One region of the Paenibacillus sp. J23TS9 genome, then DNA from elsewhere that is predicted to be linked to it. Evidence: riboswitches for the same ligand, from Rfam matches in the RefSeq annotation. Region 1 holds a riboswitch; each other region holds the start of a gene.
The links. Region 1 has a riboswitch for cyclic di-AMP ahead of KJS65_RS24900 (TrkH family potassium uptake protein). Riboswitches for the same ligand answer to the same signal wherever they lie in the genome.
Positions count from the first base shown of each region.

Region 2: it holds a riboswitch for cyclic di-AMP, as region 1 does, so the genes downstream of both, KJS65_RS08710 (APC family permease) here and KJS65_RS24900 (TrkH family potassium uptake protein) in region 1, are expected to answer to the same signal.
Region 3: it holds a riboswitch for cyclic di-AMP, as region 1 does, so the genes downstream of both, KJS65_RS29245 (C40 family peptidase) here and KJS65_RS24900 (TrkH family potassium uptake protein) in region 1, are expected to answer to the same signal.

Region 1 covers NZ_BOSG01000005.1:202,125-207,523, forward strand. Annotated here, with positions in the region: gene uvrC (excinuclease ABC subunit UvrC) at 1-668, shown strand, start outside; gene KJS65_RS24895 (CPBP family intramembrane glutamic endopeptidase) at 637-2,331, opposite strand; cyclic di-AMP (ydaO/yuaA leader) riboswitch at 2,594-2,732, shown strand; gene KJS65_RS24900 (TrkH family potassium uptake protein) at 2,796-4,139, shown strand; gene KJS65_RS24905 (potassium channel family protein) at 4,191-4,859, shown strand; gene KJS65_RS24910 (cation:proton antiporter) at 4,878-5,399, shown strand, end outside.
Region 2 covers NZ_BOSG01000001.1:1,837,433-1,842,831, reverse strand. Annotated here, with positions in the region: gene KJS65_RS08720 (LysR family transcriptional regulator) at 1-602, opposite strand, end outside; gene aroC (chorismate synthase) at 713-1,771, shown strand; cyclic di-AMP (ydaO/yuaA leader) riboswitch at 2,221-2,381, shown strand; gene KJS65_RS08710 (APC family permease) at 2,526-4,349, shown strand; gene KJS65_RS08705 (VanW family protein) at 4,525-5,399, shown strand, end outside.
Region 3 covers NZ_BOSG01000011.1:27,929-33,327, forward strand. Annotated here, with positions in the region: gene KJS65_RS29230 (M1 family metallopeptidase) at 1-74, shown strand, start outside; gene KJS65_RS29235 (hypothetical protein) at 86-919, shown strand; cyclic di-AMP (ydaO/yuaA leader) riboswitch at 1,185-1,324, shown strand; gene KJS65_RS29240 (C40 family peptidase) at 1,330-1,794, shown strand; cyclic di-AMP (ydaO/yuaA leader) riboswitch at 2,182-2,319, shown strand; gene KJS65_RS29245 (C40 family peptidase) at 2,324-2,815, shown strand; gene KJS65_RS29250 (GNAT family N-acetyltransferase) at 3,060-3,551, shown strand; gene KJS65_RS29255 (c-type cytochrome) at 3,708-4,067, shown strand; gene KJS65_RS29260 (4a-hydroxytetrahydrobiopterin dehydratase) at 4,152-4,457, opposite strand; gene KJS65_RS29265 (hypothetical protein) at 4,648-4,941, opposite strand; gene motA (flagellar motor stator protein MotA) at 5,281-5,399, shown strand, end outside.

The sequences.
Region 1 (5,399 bases):
CGATTGGTATTGAGCATCTGCACCGGATTGAAGCATTCGATAATTCCAACATCCAAGGGACGAATCCTGTCTCGGCTATGGTCGTCTTTATTGACGGGAAGCCGGATAAGAAAGAGTATCGCAAATATAAAGTAAGGTCCGTTCAGGGACCGGATGATTACGGAACCATGCGGGAGGTCATCCGCCGCCGCTACGAACGTGTACTTAAAGAGAATTTGGAAATGCCGGATTTGATTGTGGTGGATGGAGGTAAAGGCCAAATCTCAGCAGCCGTCGATGTGCTTGAAAATGAGCTCGGCCTGTTTATACCGGTATGCGGTCTGGTAAAGGATGTAAAGCATAGAACGGCACAGTTGATGGTGGGGGATCCTGCCGAGCCGGTAAACCTGCCGCGGGATAGCCAGGAGTTTTATCTTTTGCAGCGGATTCAGGATGAGGTCCACCGCTTTGCCATCACGTTTCACCGCGAGCAGCGGGGCAAGTCGATGGTTGTTTCGAAGCTGGATTCCATTCCGGGCATCGGTGAGAAGCGGCGCAAGCTGCTCCTGAAGCATTTTGGATCTTTGAAAAAAATAAAAGAGGCCAGCATCGATGATTTCCGGCCTCTATCTATTGGAGATAAGCTTGCGAAGCAGATTATTGCAGCCCTTCAGGATGAGGAGTCATAATATATGGCTCCTTTTTCTTTTTGCGATTAAACAGATACACAATGTAAGCGACAATCGCTGGCATGATGATGGTAACAATACCCGCCAGGATATCCGGAATGTCGCCTAGAGCGAACAGGCTGAAGCTCATCAAGACACTGTCGAAGACAACATGGCTGAACATGACCGCGATATAGCCATGCTTCAGGAAGATGAAGCTGAACAGAAGGCCAATGACCGTAAGCTCGATCGGCCGCGTGATGACAGGATAGATCGGATACAGCGTATGTCCAAGCGCCCAGATCAGGGTTGGAATCAGGCAGGCGACAAAAGTATTCCGGACGAGCTTCTTCAGCATCGGAATACCAAACAAACGGTAAACAGCTTCTTCGGAAATGCCGGCCATCCAGGCCATAATCGGCAGAAGCCAAGGGTAGAGCATATTGTACGGCGACTGGCTGGCATCCGTAGTCGACCAGCTATGAATCGTTTTGTCGAGCACAATGTAGATAACGGATTGCACGCCCATCAGTATGAACGCCCAGAGATAACCGGTAAACATGCTGTGAAGCACATAAGGCCCGTAACCAGGCTCTTTAACCCGGGCCCAGGCATTGATGCCTGCTTTGCGCCAAAGCCCGTCTCCTCCGACCAGGGAGAAGTACAGAAGAGCGGACATGACGAGGTTGAAGACCGTTTGAACAATCATGCCGACGGTAAGTGCAAAACCGGAAAGCCCTTCTGCTTCAAACGCCGGCAGCATGTTGTAGCTGCTGAATGTGGCAACTGCAAAATAAAAGGCACTCAGGAATATCCCCCTCTTGAAAGAGGTATGATGCCGGGACAAAGCACTGTAAACAATGGCAAGCACGCCAAGTACGAACGTGAGGAGCCCGTATCCCAGCATGGTGAGCCACTTCGCCTTTGACGTTTCCTTTTCCACATAGGCTGTATGCGTTTCAGGGATGGAGAAAGCCGGCTGGAAGGAATGAATTGCTCCGTCTTCAAAAGCAAACTTCAACTGGAGATTCGAGCTCCCGATCGACTTGCTTGGATCCGTATAGAGGAGTCCTGCATCGCTGCCGCCAGTGGAAACCTCCAGTTTTCCGGTATCATATCCCAGCTTCTGAAGCCAAGGCTCTGCAAGCTGCTCTTTATCCTGAAGAGTCATATTGCCTTCAACAATCCTCAGTTTACTATCACGCATTTTCTTATTGGTCTCCGCCATCGCAACCGCATATTTCGAATATTGCGGTGTCACGGAAAACGCAATGACTTTGCCTGAATTCATATGTATGTCGACACTGGTATAGCCATTGTCTCCCTGCTCGGTCAAACGGACGCGGAAGACATCATAAGGATAGTTCTTTTCGTATGTTTTATTGTATTTATCCAGAAGCTTCTCCTTGGATAAATATCCGAATAACTCGGAACTGGACTGATAGGTAACGAGCGCTTCCTTACTCATGTCGATCTGAAGGTGAAGCGTATTTTGCGCGAATGCCACGGCGGCGCTTTGCGCCTGCTCCTTGCTGATGACCTTGGTGTCCTGCTGCTCGAGCGTATCTGATGCTGTGGAAGGCAGGACTTGGAACAGGACAAATAGAACAAGACCGATGACCGCGAACACTCCCAGCCGTTTATAATTGACTTTGAGCTGAAGTGGTTGTCCGACGGGATTCATGAAATGCCCCCTTTAACATGGTTATATTGTGGTTATATACATAGTATAAACGTAAACATAGCATACGATGTCCACTTAAAGCCAGTTTTCTCCCGTTTGAAGCATGAAAAAACGATGAAAATCAAGGAAAAGTTTTGTAAACCCGAGAAAATGGCAGACTTATATGAGAATTGTGATGTAATCTGGCTGTATTTCGGGGTTTTCATTCAAATAATGGCTTTGTGATGTAAAACAATAAGGATTATAATTTTGATGCAATTGAATAATATATACGCCGAATTTCCGTTCGAAAACGGGGGAACCATTATTTAGGGGTGAATTTCGTTGTAATGCAGCGAATAGGGCAACCTGTGCATGCCCGAATCCGTCAGCTAACCTCGTAGGCGTTATGCAGCAGGAGCCCAAACCGAAAGGCATTGGATTTCCGATGCTTTTTTTCTTTTGACTTTTTTAAAGAGGTGACTATGTTGACAGCTAAATTCAAATGGTTTCGATTGGCGCCCCCGCAAATTCTGGTTCTGGGGTTCGCTGGTATTATTCTGATCGGGGCCATACTTCTCACCTTGCCGATTTCGAATACAACGGGCAAGCCGCTTCGTTTTATTGACGCTTTATTCACTGCGACATCGGCAACATGTGTTACGGGATTGGTTGTCAAAGATACAGGTACTTTCTTCAGCACCTTCGGACAAGTTGTGATCATGCTGCTCATTCAGGTGGGCGGACTCGGCATCATGACGATGGCAACGTTATTCTCCCTGGCGCTGAAGCGCAAGATTTCACTGCGTGACCGCTTAATACTGCAGGAAGCGATGAACCAGAATACAATGGAAGGCATCGTGCGCCTGATTCGTAAGGTTCTGATTTTTTCACTCGCCATTGAAGGCTGCGGAGCGATTTTGTTTGCCATCCGCTGGTCATTTGATATGCCGCTTGGCAGGGCAATATACTTCGGGATTTTTCACGGTGTATCGATGTTCAACAATGCGGGTTTTGATCTGTTTGGACACTTTAACAGCCTCACGGGTTATGTATATGATCCACTCGTGAATATTGTTGTGATGTTCTTGATTGTATCAGGGGGGATCGGCTTCATCGTTTTGTCTGACCTGGTAGAGTATCACAATAAACGCAAGCTCTCACTGCATACAAAAGTCGTGCTGTCGATGACAGGAGCATTGATATTGGCCGGAGCAGTGGTAATTTTTGTTTTCGAATTCACGAATCCCAGAACGCTTGGATCTCTGAACTGGGGCGGCAAAATTCTCGCATCTTTCTTCCAGTCGGTCACCCCGCGTACAGCAGGCGCAAACACACTGGATTTGGCGAGTATGCGTCAAGCTTCCCAATTCTTCATGGTTATATTGATGTTTATCGGTGCTTCGCCGGGATCTACCGGAGGGGGGATCAAGACCACGACCTTCACCATTCTGGTTGGAGCGGTCATTGCGATGATCCGTGGCCGTGATGATATCGTGCTGTTCCGTTACCGCTTGGCACAGGAGCGTATTTTCAAAGCATTGACGATTACCTTCCTGGCTCTATTCCTGGTGGTAGGGGTGTCCATGGTGCTCTCTACGACGGAGGACAGTAACTTTTTGACCATTCTGTATGAAACGACCTCGGCGTTCGGCACGGTTGGACTATCCTTGGGGCTCACTCCCCACTTAACGCTGGTTGGCAAGATCCTGATCTGTCTCACGATGTTTGCCGGACGACTGGGACCACTTACACTCGCGTATGCACTGGGTCCTAAAAAGGGCAAAGAGTTATATCGTCATCCCGAAGGGAAAATTATTATCGGTTAGATGTGTTAGAGAAAATAGAAATTTGATTATATAAGGAGTATCAGTAGAGAAATGAAAACACAGCAGTTTGTCGTCATCGGTCTGGGGCGTTTTGGCTCGAGTCTTGCATTGGAGCTTATCGATCTGGGGTATGAGGTGCTTGGAATTGACAAGAATGAAGAAGTAGTCAGCAATATGAGCGAGTACCTGACGCATGCGGTCGTAGCCGATGCCACGGATGAGGAAGTATTGAAATCACTGGGCATCCGGAATTTTGACTGCGGGGTTGTAGCCATTGGCGATGATATTCAAATGAGCATTCTCGCCGCGATTTTGCTGAAGGACTTGGGTGTTCGCACAGTCGTTGCCAAAGCGATATCGATCCTTCATGGGCGCGCCTTAGCGAAGCTTGGCGTTGACCGGGTGATTTTTCCGGAAAGAGATATGGGAATTCGCGTGGCCCATCAGCTCGTCACACCGAACCTGCTGGATTACATCGAGTTATCCAAAGAGTACAGTATCGTGGAAATGACGGTGCCTGAAACGCTGAACGGCAAAACGCTGAGCGAGGTCAATACGCGTGCCAAATTCGGCTGCAGCATTGTTGCATTGCACCGCGACGGGAAAATTATTGTCGCTCCCACAGCGATGGATCAGCTACATGCAGGAGATATCATGGTCATTATCGGTGCAAATAGCAATATAGACCGCTTCGAGAGCGAAGCCGTAAATGTAAACTAGAGCGGGAAGTGGCCAATTGTGGAATCTTCAACTACAGAAATCATTCATCATATATTAATTCTTCTGCTCTTCATCATTACGGTGGGGATGCTGGCCGGAAGGCTGGCCTCCTGGCTGAAGCTGCCGGATGTTGCTGTATTTATTATCGCAGGTATGGTGCTCGGAAGAGGACTGCATCTGATTAATGCGGCGAGCAGCTCCCTGATCAACCAGCTGATATTGACGGTAGGCTCGGCACTGATTCTCTTCGACGGCGGTAGGAATTTGCGGCTCAGCGGACTGAAAAAGGTATGGATTACGCTTTCTCTGCTCAGTGTCCCCGGAGTGATTATCACGACAGCCGTCGTGGGTACAGCAGTTCATTTTTTATTTGGACTCGATTGGATATTCTCTTTGCTTGCGGCTGCCGTTATTGCATCAACGGATCCAGCTTCGATTATTCCGGTCTTTAAGCAGGTCAAGATTAAGGAGCGGGTAAGAGAGACCGTAGAGAGTGAGTCGGCATTCAATGATGCTACCGGCTCAATCCTTACCTTCGCT
Region 2 (5,399 bases), on a different contig from region 1:
GAGCTGCCCATGGATAGCATTAACAGAGGAAGCTTAGTCAGCTCTTCAGTCCGTAAGGGCTCTCGTGTCCAATCCGCAAAAGCCGTTCCAACGACCGCACAATAAGGCGAGGCATGGGAGTCGAGGACCTTGATTTCTTCATCCGATACCGGCAGATGGACGAAGCCAAGGTCCAGAGAGCCTTTTTTTAAACGTTCCAAAATGCTGCTGGTCCGCTCCTGCGTCAGTTGAATGCGAATGTCGGGATAATCGGCATGGAACGAGTCGAGCGAGGGTAAAAGAAAATCCTTAACGATCGCCCCGTTTGCACCAATTCTCAGCCGTCCTTCGCTAAACTGCTTCAGTTTCTTCATGCGGCGCTCTGCAGCATCAAGTTCCTCGAACGCTTGCCGGACATGCTTATACAAATCCTGTCCTTCTTGCGTTAAGCGGACCCCCTTGGATAATCGGTCGAATAGCACAACACCGAAAGCCCCTTCAAGCTGCTTGATTGCATAACTCACAGAAGGCTGCGTCATATGGAGATTTTGCGCGGCTTTCGTCAAATTGGAAGTCTCAGCAGCATGCAGGAAAACGCGATACCATTCTGTGTTCGCGATCATTTGATATCAATCCTCTCTATGGCACACGTCGAATATTACGATTTCATTTATTTCAAGTATAACTCTAAACTGAAAGAGAAGAAATTCTAAATATTCGGGGAGGAATTAGCATGGCGGGAAGTACGTTCGGAGAGCGGTTAAAAATGACCACGTTCGGGGAATCACACGGAGAGGCTGTAGGCGTAATTGTGGAGGGTGTCACGCCGGGCGTTGAGCTGGACGAGGCATACATCCAGATTCAGATGGATAGAAGAAGGCCGGGACAATCCTCAGTCACGACTCCCCGGAAGGAATACGATAAGATACGCATCCTATCTGGCCTATTCGAGGGGCGTACAACGGGGACGCCACTGTGCATCATGCTTAACAATACAGATATGCGCCCGTCAGCATACGACGACATCCAAAACATGTACCGGCCCGGGCATGCGGATCTCACATATGAGAAAAAGTATGGAATTCGCGATTTTCGCGGCAGCGGCAGGGCTTCAGGAAGGGAGACGACTGCTCGGGTGGCTGCGGGAGCGGTGGCGCGTAAGCTTTTGGACCGGCGGGGTGTTTCGATTCTGGCCTATACGACTGAGATCGGCGGTATAAAATGCGAGAATTTCGACGCCGATGTCATTGAACGCAATGCGGTGCGGGCGTGCGATACGGCAGCCGCAAGTCGCATGATCGAGAAGATCGAACAGCTGACTGAAGAGGGTGACAGCTGCGGAGGTATCGTCGAATGCCGAATCCGCGGCGTCGCTCCGGGGCTAGGGGAGCCCGTGTTCGACAAATTGGACGCAGAGCTGGCAAGGGCTATGTTGTCCGTGGGCGCGATTAAGGGTATTGAATTCGGGGCGGGCTTTCAAGCAGCCGCAATGCGGGGAAGCGAACACAATGATCAGATGGACACAGATGGATTCCTGACAAACCATGCCGGGGGGATCATCGGAGGAATCAGCACAGGAGCTGATATTGTGTTCCGTGTCGTCGTCAAGCCGACTTCATCTATTTCCTTACCACAACGGACTATTGACGTGAACGGCAATGAGAGGGAGATTAAGACGATCGGCAGGCATGATCCGTGCATTTGCCCCCGCGTCGTGCCCGTGATCGAAGCCATGGCCTGCATGGTGATCGAGGATCATTACAAGCGCCAAGCAGCTTTGCTGAATGAATAAATGGCCTCCAAAGTATGTTGGGAATCAGAGAGGAATTTCCATATTATTAGGTTATCTAGTTCAACGAACGTGGCAGGAATATCGTGAGAAAAGAAAATATCCTCTTAAGAGTCCGCGGAAACCGCGGCCTTTTTTTGTGGATTCAAAATAACGAAACGATAGCCTAAATGACGACAATGTTCACGATTTAATTTCTTACTATGAATTAATTTTGCTCAATTGTGTATTGATGTTTGGATAGGGGTGATTCGGAACTGTGAGTTGGATCAGGAATTGGAGGGAATTAAAGATAATTCGAGTAAAGCATAGCATCCACTCATTGTAAACGATGCCATGAACACATATTAGAAGATTTTGAACCTATCCTTGACTCTTTGCTTCTTTACATGAAGTGTTTGAAAGGAGTAAGATTTCATTCGTAATCATGACTTGTGAACCTGAAATTATATACTCCTAGATCGCTTAATTCTGAAATCAGGAGCGGGGGAACCAAAGAGGATGAGTTTTTTTCATCCTAGGGGTGAATCACTTGGTTATTAACTATAAGTGTAGGGATACTTTCAAGCCCGAATCCGTCAGCTAACCTCGTAAGCGTTATGAAAGAGGAATTTGTCGTGTGCAAAAGTTTTTAACAAGCCACGGGAAGGTCCAACTTTCCTGCGGCTTTTTTTGTCGTGTCGAAATGGTTATGAGCGATAACCGTTTCGGGACATCTATGATATTACAACTTGACACTGGCGGTGACACTAAGGCAATGGCAGCATTAAAAAGACTTCTAATCGGGCGGCCTCTGAAATCGACCCAACTGGGAGAACAAAAACTTAATAAAAAAAAGGCGTTGGCAATACTTTCCTCTGACGCCTTATCATCCGTTGCTTATGGACCGGAACAAATCCTGTTGGTTTTGATCACGGTAAGCACGGCAGCATTCTGGTATTCGATACCCATTGGGATCGGAGTATTGGTTTTATTAACGGCTCTGATTCTTTCATACCGTCAAATCATCTTTGCTTATCCGCATGGCGGGGGAGCCTATGTCGTATCCAAGCAGAACCTGGGGGTTTATTCTGGGCTGGTTGCGGGTGGCTCTTTGTTGGTCGATTATATTTTGACAGTTGCCGTCAGCGTGTCGGCGGGCACAGACGCATTAACTTCGGCTTTCCCTGCCCTGCATGAGCATACGGTGGCTATTGCCGTAATTTTTGTCATTCTGATTACGATATTGAATTTAAGGGGTGTAACCGAGTCTGCATCTATCTTGGCCTACCCGGTATATTTATTCGCATTTGCATTATTCATCCTGATTGGGGTAGGTATGTACAACATTATGACGGGACATGTGTCTCCCGAATTACATGCTCCGATTGGGACGCCGGTTGCCGGCATCAGCTTGTTTTTACTCTTAAAAGCATTCGCATCAGGCAGCTCGGCTCTTACAGGGGTTGAAGCGATATCGAATGCTATACCCAACTTTAAAGATCCTGGACCCAAAAATGCGGCCAAAACGTTAATGGCCATGGGAATCCTGCTTGCCCTGTTGTTCTCGGGTATCGTTTTCCTTGCTTATTATTTAGGTATCTCGCCTAATGCTCATGAAACGGTAGTATCTCAAATTGCCAAGCAGACCTTCGGCCGGCATTTTATGTACTTCTTTATTCAGGGAACGACCGCCTTAATTCTGATCCTTGCAGCCAATACGGGATATTCAGCTTTCCCCCTGCTTGCGGTCAATCTTGCCAAGGATAAGTTTATTCCAAGAATGTTCACTGTCCGGGGAGATCGTCTCGGGTATTCGAATGGCATTATCATCCTGGGATTATTATCGATCGTCCTGATTATTGCGTTCCACGGACAAACCGAGCATCTGATTCCATTATATGCGGTGGGTGTATTCATTCCATTTACCCTTTCACAGACGGGCATGATGGTCAAATGGATTCGCGAAAAACCGGCAGGCTGGGTCCCTAAACTGATTATTAATACGATAGGAGCGCTTATCAGCTTTACGGTTTCCATCATGTTCTTTATGACCAAATTTTCGCAGGTTTGGCCTGTACTGATATTCTTGCCGCTGATCGTTTATCTTTTTCACCGCATTAAGAAGCATTATGAAGCAGTTGGTGAACAATTACGACTTGCCACTTGTGAGCAAGCTGTCCCGATTGAAGGTAATGTCGTCATTCTGCCCGTGTCCGGCATCACACACGTTGTCGAGCATTCCTTGAATTATGCGAAGTCACTGTCAGCCGATCAGATCATCGCCGTTTACATTCCTTTTGAAAGAGAAGAAGAGACACGGTTCGAGGAAAAATGGAACCAGTGGAGACCCGATGTACGTCTTGTGACTTTGCATTCTCCTTACCGGAGCATCATTCATCCTCTAAGCAAATTTATCGATACGGTGCACCGGAAAGCCAGTGAATCCCATTATCAAGTGACGGTGATTATTCCACAGTTTATTCCTAAGAAAAGCTGGCAAAATCTGCTGCATAACCAGACAAGTTTTATGATTCGCGCCTATTTGCTTTATCGCAAGGACGTCATCGTAACGACTGTTCCGTATCACCTGAAAAAATAACGACAACATTACAGAAACCCTGTCGGCAAACGCTGTCAGGGTTTTTTTCGTTGTATGCAAGTTTCAAAGATCTTATCTGTCATGTATTTGAATGAATATCCAGGAATGGAATCATAATAGCAGGAAGAATGCCTTCACAAAGAGATGACCACAATGATGAAGCGAGTGATGTTGCTTGAAATGGATATCAATGGCGTGTCTCCTGTTCAAACTTCTGCAGGACCAAGACGGAGATCAGGATCATGGCATGCTGACCATTACCCATGAGGGGAAATCCATTTCCAGTCTGAAACGGGATGCACATAATACTTTGGTGTTTCCTCTGCTGGATATGGAAAAGTATAACCAATGGGTGAACGAATTGGACCTGAAAACATATAAGGAACCAATAAACGCCCGAATTGACGGTAACGGACAAATTGTCTCCGGTCAAAATGGGTACATGCTTAACCGAAGAGAGCTTCTTAAACGGTACTATGCATACCTCTACAGCGGTGGAACAGCTTCTATAGAAGCACCTATGTATCCGGTGTATCCGAAGGTAGATACGGAACTGCTGGCTTCGCTGCGGGCAAAACCAATCGGTTATTATGTAACGTATTACAACGCCAATAATACAGATCGTTCTCATAATATCGCTTTGGCAGCCAAGGCGATTGACAGTACCGTCATATTTCCTGGAGAATCCTTCTCCTTTAATCGAGTGGTCGGGATTCGAACGGCGGGAAGGGGGTACAGGAGGGCAACAGTCATCGTGCGTGGAGAATTATCTGAAGGCGTAGGTGGAGGTATCTGTCAAGTATCCTCAACTCTATTTAACGCGGTCGATCGGGCAGGATTACATATTGTAAAGAGATATTCGCACAGCCGCCACGTTCCCTATGTTCCTCCGGGAAGAGATGCGACCGTAAGCTGGGGGGGCCCGGACTTTGAATTTAATAATGCTTATAACCAGCCTGTACTGATCCGGGCATATGCAGGTAACGGAAGTATGGCCGTCTCCATTTTTTCATCTGATGTGATCGAATATCTCCCCAAAAAGGTACCAAG
Region 3 (5,399 bases), on a different contig from region 1:
ACAAGGTGCTGATCCGCTGGAACTTGAGCATCACCAAGCTGATTGAGACTCTGCTTGGAAGTCTGTCCTGGTGAGGTGAGAACTGGTGAAATCCCATATTTCAAATGGCTGGAAAAGTCTTAAAAATCAATTTTATATCGTCATCATTCTCTTTTTGTACCAGCTGATCTGGGGATACTTCCTGTACCGTCTGGTCCATTCGGCCGTCGTTCCGCTGCTCATGCGCTATCCTGATCCACCACCCAATGAGCTGAGCCAACTGCTCTACTATATTGAAGGCAAAATGAGCCTGTCCACGAGCGGAACCGTTCATACGTACGTCTGGATCCTGATCTCCATGTGCGTGCTGCGCATGCTGGCCACTCCCTTCATCCATGCTGGGATCTTCTACGGACTGCACCGGGAACGTGAAGGTGAAATTGGTCTATACTTCTTCCAGGGGATGAAACGCCATGGAAAGGTCGTGTTTTTATTCCACCTGGTGGAATGGATATTGATTGCGGCACCTGCCTACTGGATCGTTCCTAAGATCTATGAGATTCTGCTGAACGGTATGCAGGTGCAAACCCTTGCCCTGCAAATCCTTCCTTATGCAGCAGCATGGCTCCTGTACAGCTATATCATTCGTCAGCTCAATCTCTTTATGCAGTTTGGCAAGACCGGCGGTACCGGCCTCCTTGCTCCCTTATGGCATTGTCTGCGCGGTTCGGCACCTTTAATCGGTATTTCGATTGTGCTTGGTATAACTAGTCTGCTCCTATTTAGTATCTGTACAGGCATCTCATTAATCTGGGCCGGGATCATCGCGCTCATTCTCCAGCAAGGCTATCACCTGGTCAGCTGTATGATGAGATTATGGGGTATTTCCGCCAAGTTTGATCTATGGCATCATCAGGCTCACAAAAATATAGAAAAATAAAAATTCTAATGGTTAATTTTTTGTCATCACTTCAATCCCTTGATAGAAGAAAAACCCCACCCTTCCACAAGGAAAGGGATGGGGTTTTATTTGTTTTTAAGTGCCGGATGTATTTGCCAAAGCGGCATTCCTCTGATACAATAATCCGGTACGAACTTAGTAACAACTTTGTAATAATTACTGTAACTATTCAAATTGTGCTGTAAACGAATTTCAACAACAACTACCAATTAATAAGATACCATGCCACCAGTCACTTTCAGGTGCTTGATCAAGGCCGAATTCCTTGGCACCAGGAAGCGGGGGAACCACTTTGGGTGAATTGATCTCGTAACAGAGGGATCATAGGGGACTACCTTCTACCGAATCCTTAAGCTAACCTCGCAGGCAACCGGAAGGGGTTTATGTTTTTGAAAAAGAAGTTTGCAGCAGCCGCACTTGGCTTAACACTTATGTTCTCGATGGGAACCAGCGTATTCGCGGATTCATCACTGAATAATGTTGTCCATAAAACGATCGGGGTTACTTACAAAACCGGCGGAACCACCACAAACGGGTTCGACTGTTCTGGTTTTACACGTTATGTATTTCAAAAGCTGGGTGTTTCCATTCCACGCCAATCCAGCGCCCAATTTAAAACAGGCACCGCAGTCTCCAAGAGCAACCTGAGAGCTGGAGATCTGGTATTTTTCAATACGACTGGCGCAGGCGTTTCCCATGTCGGAATCTACGTTGGTAATGGAAATTTTGCACATTCATCCTCTTCCAAGGGTGTTACAATCAGCAAACTAAGCAACAGTTATTTCGCCAACCGCTACATTGGCGCCAAACGAGTCATGAGCACTGCTAAATATAAAGCAGCTGTCTACAACTAATACTTACCCATAAACATACGTAATACTTACACGCCCGCGCTGGAGATTTTTGCCGAAATCCCCTACCGCGGGTTTCTTGTTACCTATTAGACGTATGAAACGGCTAATAGGTAACAACTTTTCATAAAAAAATTTATAAAAACTTCAAATATCTTTTCTCGCTTACCCCTCAATTACCCATCCCATCAACAAATAAACATATTTTCCTATAAAATCATCTAAATATTTCCTTATTTCTAAAAAAAATTGATTTTTTTCGCTTATTAATGATAGAAACAATTGCCAAATTAAAATTCCTTTGTTACAATAGTCCCAGTGAGTTAGTAACAACTTTGTAATCTTTGCAGAACCGTTTGAAAAAGAAACGTTTCCTGATTTATATAGTGTAGAGAATATATGCCGAATTTCCTCACACTAGGGAAGCGGGGGAACCATTACGGGTGAATTGATCTTGCAACAGAGGGATCATAGGGGACCTTCTACCGAATCCTTAAGCTAACCTCGCAGGCACCGGAAGGGGTATATTTGTTTGAAAAAGAAGCTTGCAGCAGCAGTCATGAGTTTTGCAATCGTATTTACCGTTGGAGCCGGAAGCGCTTTCGCAGACTCCAAAATGGACAAAGTCATTGATGATGTTATCGGTACGAAATACAAAACCGCAGGAACTACAACGAGTGGCTTCGACTGTTCCGGATTTACAGCATACGTATTCAAACATCTGGGCATTAACCTGCCGCATCAATCCGGATCACAGTTTAGTATGGGCTCGGCCGTTTCCCGCAGCGACCTGAGAGCAGGAGATCTTGTATTCTTCAATACCTCTGGCTCCGGCGTTTCCCATGTCGGAATCTATGTCGGCGACGGAAAGTTTGCACATGCCTCCACATCCCGCGGAGTTATGGTTAGTTCGCTAAGTGATAGCTACTACGTCAACCGCTACGTTGGCGCGAAACGAGTCATGAGCACGGATACTTATCAAACCGCCGCCGTTGATTCCGAAGACAATGATGACGTGCAGTAATGCTTTTTAGCATCTGCCAGGTTTGAACGAAAGCCCGTACCTTGAGATTTTTGCCGAAATCTCAAGTAGCGGGTTTTTTTGTCGGCATCTTTGCTGTATTTAATTACCAGGAACTGCCTACATTATTTCATTACCCCTCCTACTGGTAAATAAACATGTGAAATGACAGAGGTAAGGAATATATTTTAAAATATTTTCAAATCCTAAGGATCAGCGCTTTCTCTAACAAAAGGGGGCCTACGCTATGAGCGTTTCAAAAGATGTTTTCACTGTTGTTCCCATGAATCATGAGCAAGCTGAGATTTGCTGCAGTTGGAGATATGAACCACCTTACGACCGGGTTTATGGCTGGCTTCCTTGGGAGCAAATGGAGGCGCTCGGAATTGAGCTTGGAGATCCTGAAGTACGGAGACAGCAGTATATGTCTGTTCTGGACGCTGAGAGGGCTCTATGCGGCTTTGCACAGCTCTTCCCCATGGTGAATGTTATACGGCTCGGAATCGGCATGAGGCCTGATTTATGCGGACACGGACTGGGTAAAAGCTTTGTACATGCTATCATCCAGGCAGCGAGAACACGCTATGCCGGACTGCCTGTAGATTTGGAGGTCCAAGACTGGAATGAACGTGCCATCCGCACCTACCTTAAGGCAGGATTTGAGATTACCGACACTTATGAAAAGCAGACACCGGAAGGTATCGGCCGTTTTCACTGCATGGTCTATAAAGAAGATTAAATTGCGTCAATGATAAATGGTACAAAATTGTGTATTTTTAATGGCCTTTCCGCTGCTTTCGTTTACCTTTTTGTCACAAACTATTTGATGTACCGGCTTGTTCCGTTATAATGAAGAAATGAAGAACCGTAGTTTACATAGAAAGGACGAAAACGGATGCAAAAATGGATCTTGAGCGGTGTGTTAGCGATTGCATGTGTATTTGCCATCGTGCTCATGTTTACACTGCCTGGCAAAGAACAAGTTGCTGAAGAACAAAAACCAACGATGCCTGAAGTGACCATGGATGCTACAGCGGCTGAAGCAACGATTAAAGCCCAAAGCTGTATTAGCTGCCACGGTGACCAACTGCAGGGTGGTGTCGGACCTAACCTGCAAAAAATCGGCTCCCAGCTTTCTGCCGAAGAAATTTATACGATCGTTACTAAAGGTAAAGGCGGCATGCCTTCATTCAAAGACAAGCTGAAGAGTGAAGAAATTGCTAACGTAGCCCAGTGGCTCGCAGCCAAAAAATAATGATCCTTAAGAAATAAAAAAACACGCTTCGAGACCGTGAGGTCTTACCGAAGCGTGTTTTTTTTGCTGTACGAACGCCTGAGTCTAGCGTTTCTCGCCTGAGCGCATCTTTTCGAACAGTTCATTAAACTGATGCGCTTCCTTGATGTCAAGGGCGGTAATACCACCGTCATCCCAGGACGTCAGGCGTAATGTTACATTCTTATAATCAATCGAGATAAAAGGATGATGATCGAAGGCTTCAGATATCGCAGCAACCTCGTCGACAAATGAAATCCCCTTCATAAAGTTGGAAAAAATAAATTTGCGCACGATCCAGCGCCCTTCTTCCAGTTCCCAGCCTTCCAACTTCGCTAAATGTGCTTCCACTTCTTCTAGCGTATAAACCATATTCTTATTTCCTCCCTGAAACCAAACACCCTTCATGCAAGAGCGTAAAGGATGTGTCTTTACCTGGCTTTCCTTAACTTTTTCCATTGTATTCCGGTCATTAAATATTTATGAATATGGCCGTCCTCAAGGCCAAGCACTTGTTATATCTTAACACGCCAGATATTCAAAAATCCATTCGGCCCATGGACTAGATGAGTGGGACTACGGTCAGCTCCTCATCCCCGATCAACAGGTTAATGCGGTGGTTATCCTTGTCATACATAACGACACCGCTTCCAACTTCAATGACAGGCTCAGCACCCAAACCATAAAAGAGATCTTCCGCCAGCGCCTCATGTACCTCCCGCTTCTCATCGGGACTCAGCTGCTGCCATTCACCTTCTTCCATTTCAAAAAACTGATAGCTGTCAGGGATCTCACCCACTGCATTCGTCAGATCCTTCAAAATTCCGTCATAATCACGTCCATGCTTAACTCCCATAGCTATTCCCTCCGTCTGGTTACATATCGCCCTGATCTATGCAGGTCCCAACTCCGTTTGCTTTCAAATATCCCGATTTGTTCTGTCGATAATGAACGTCTGTTTTATCTATAGTTCATTTTATATAGGGTAGTGCTTGTATATTGGCCGTTTTAACCAAGCGATGATAGGACTGATGAACCCCTTTGTTTCATTATAACGGAAAAATCCCCTTAAAAAAAAAGAGAATCCTGACGATAAATAATATATTACGTTTCTTGGTGCAGCACATCATTTTGCAAGGATGCAAACATGGTGCACGAAAGGATTCAATTTTATTTCTCATGGATGAGGTGTGCAATGGAAATTTCAACAATTATCGGCCTGATACTCGGTTTGGTCTCGGTCTTTGTCGGCATGATACTCAAAGGGGCACCTTTGATATCTCTGCTTACCCCCGCCGCTTATGTCATTATTCT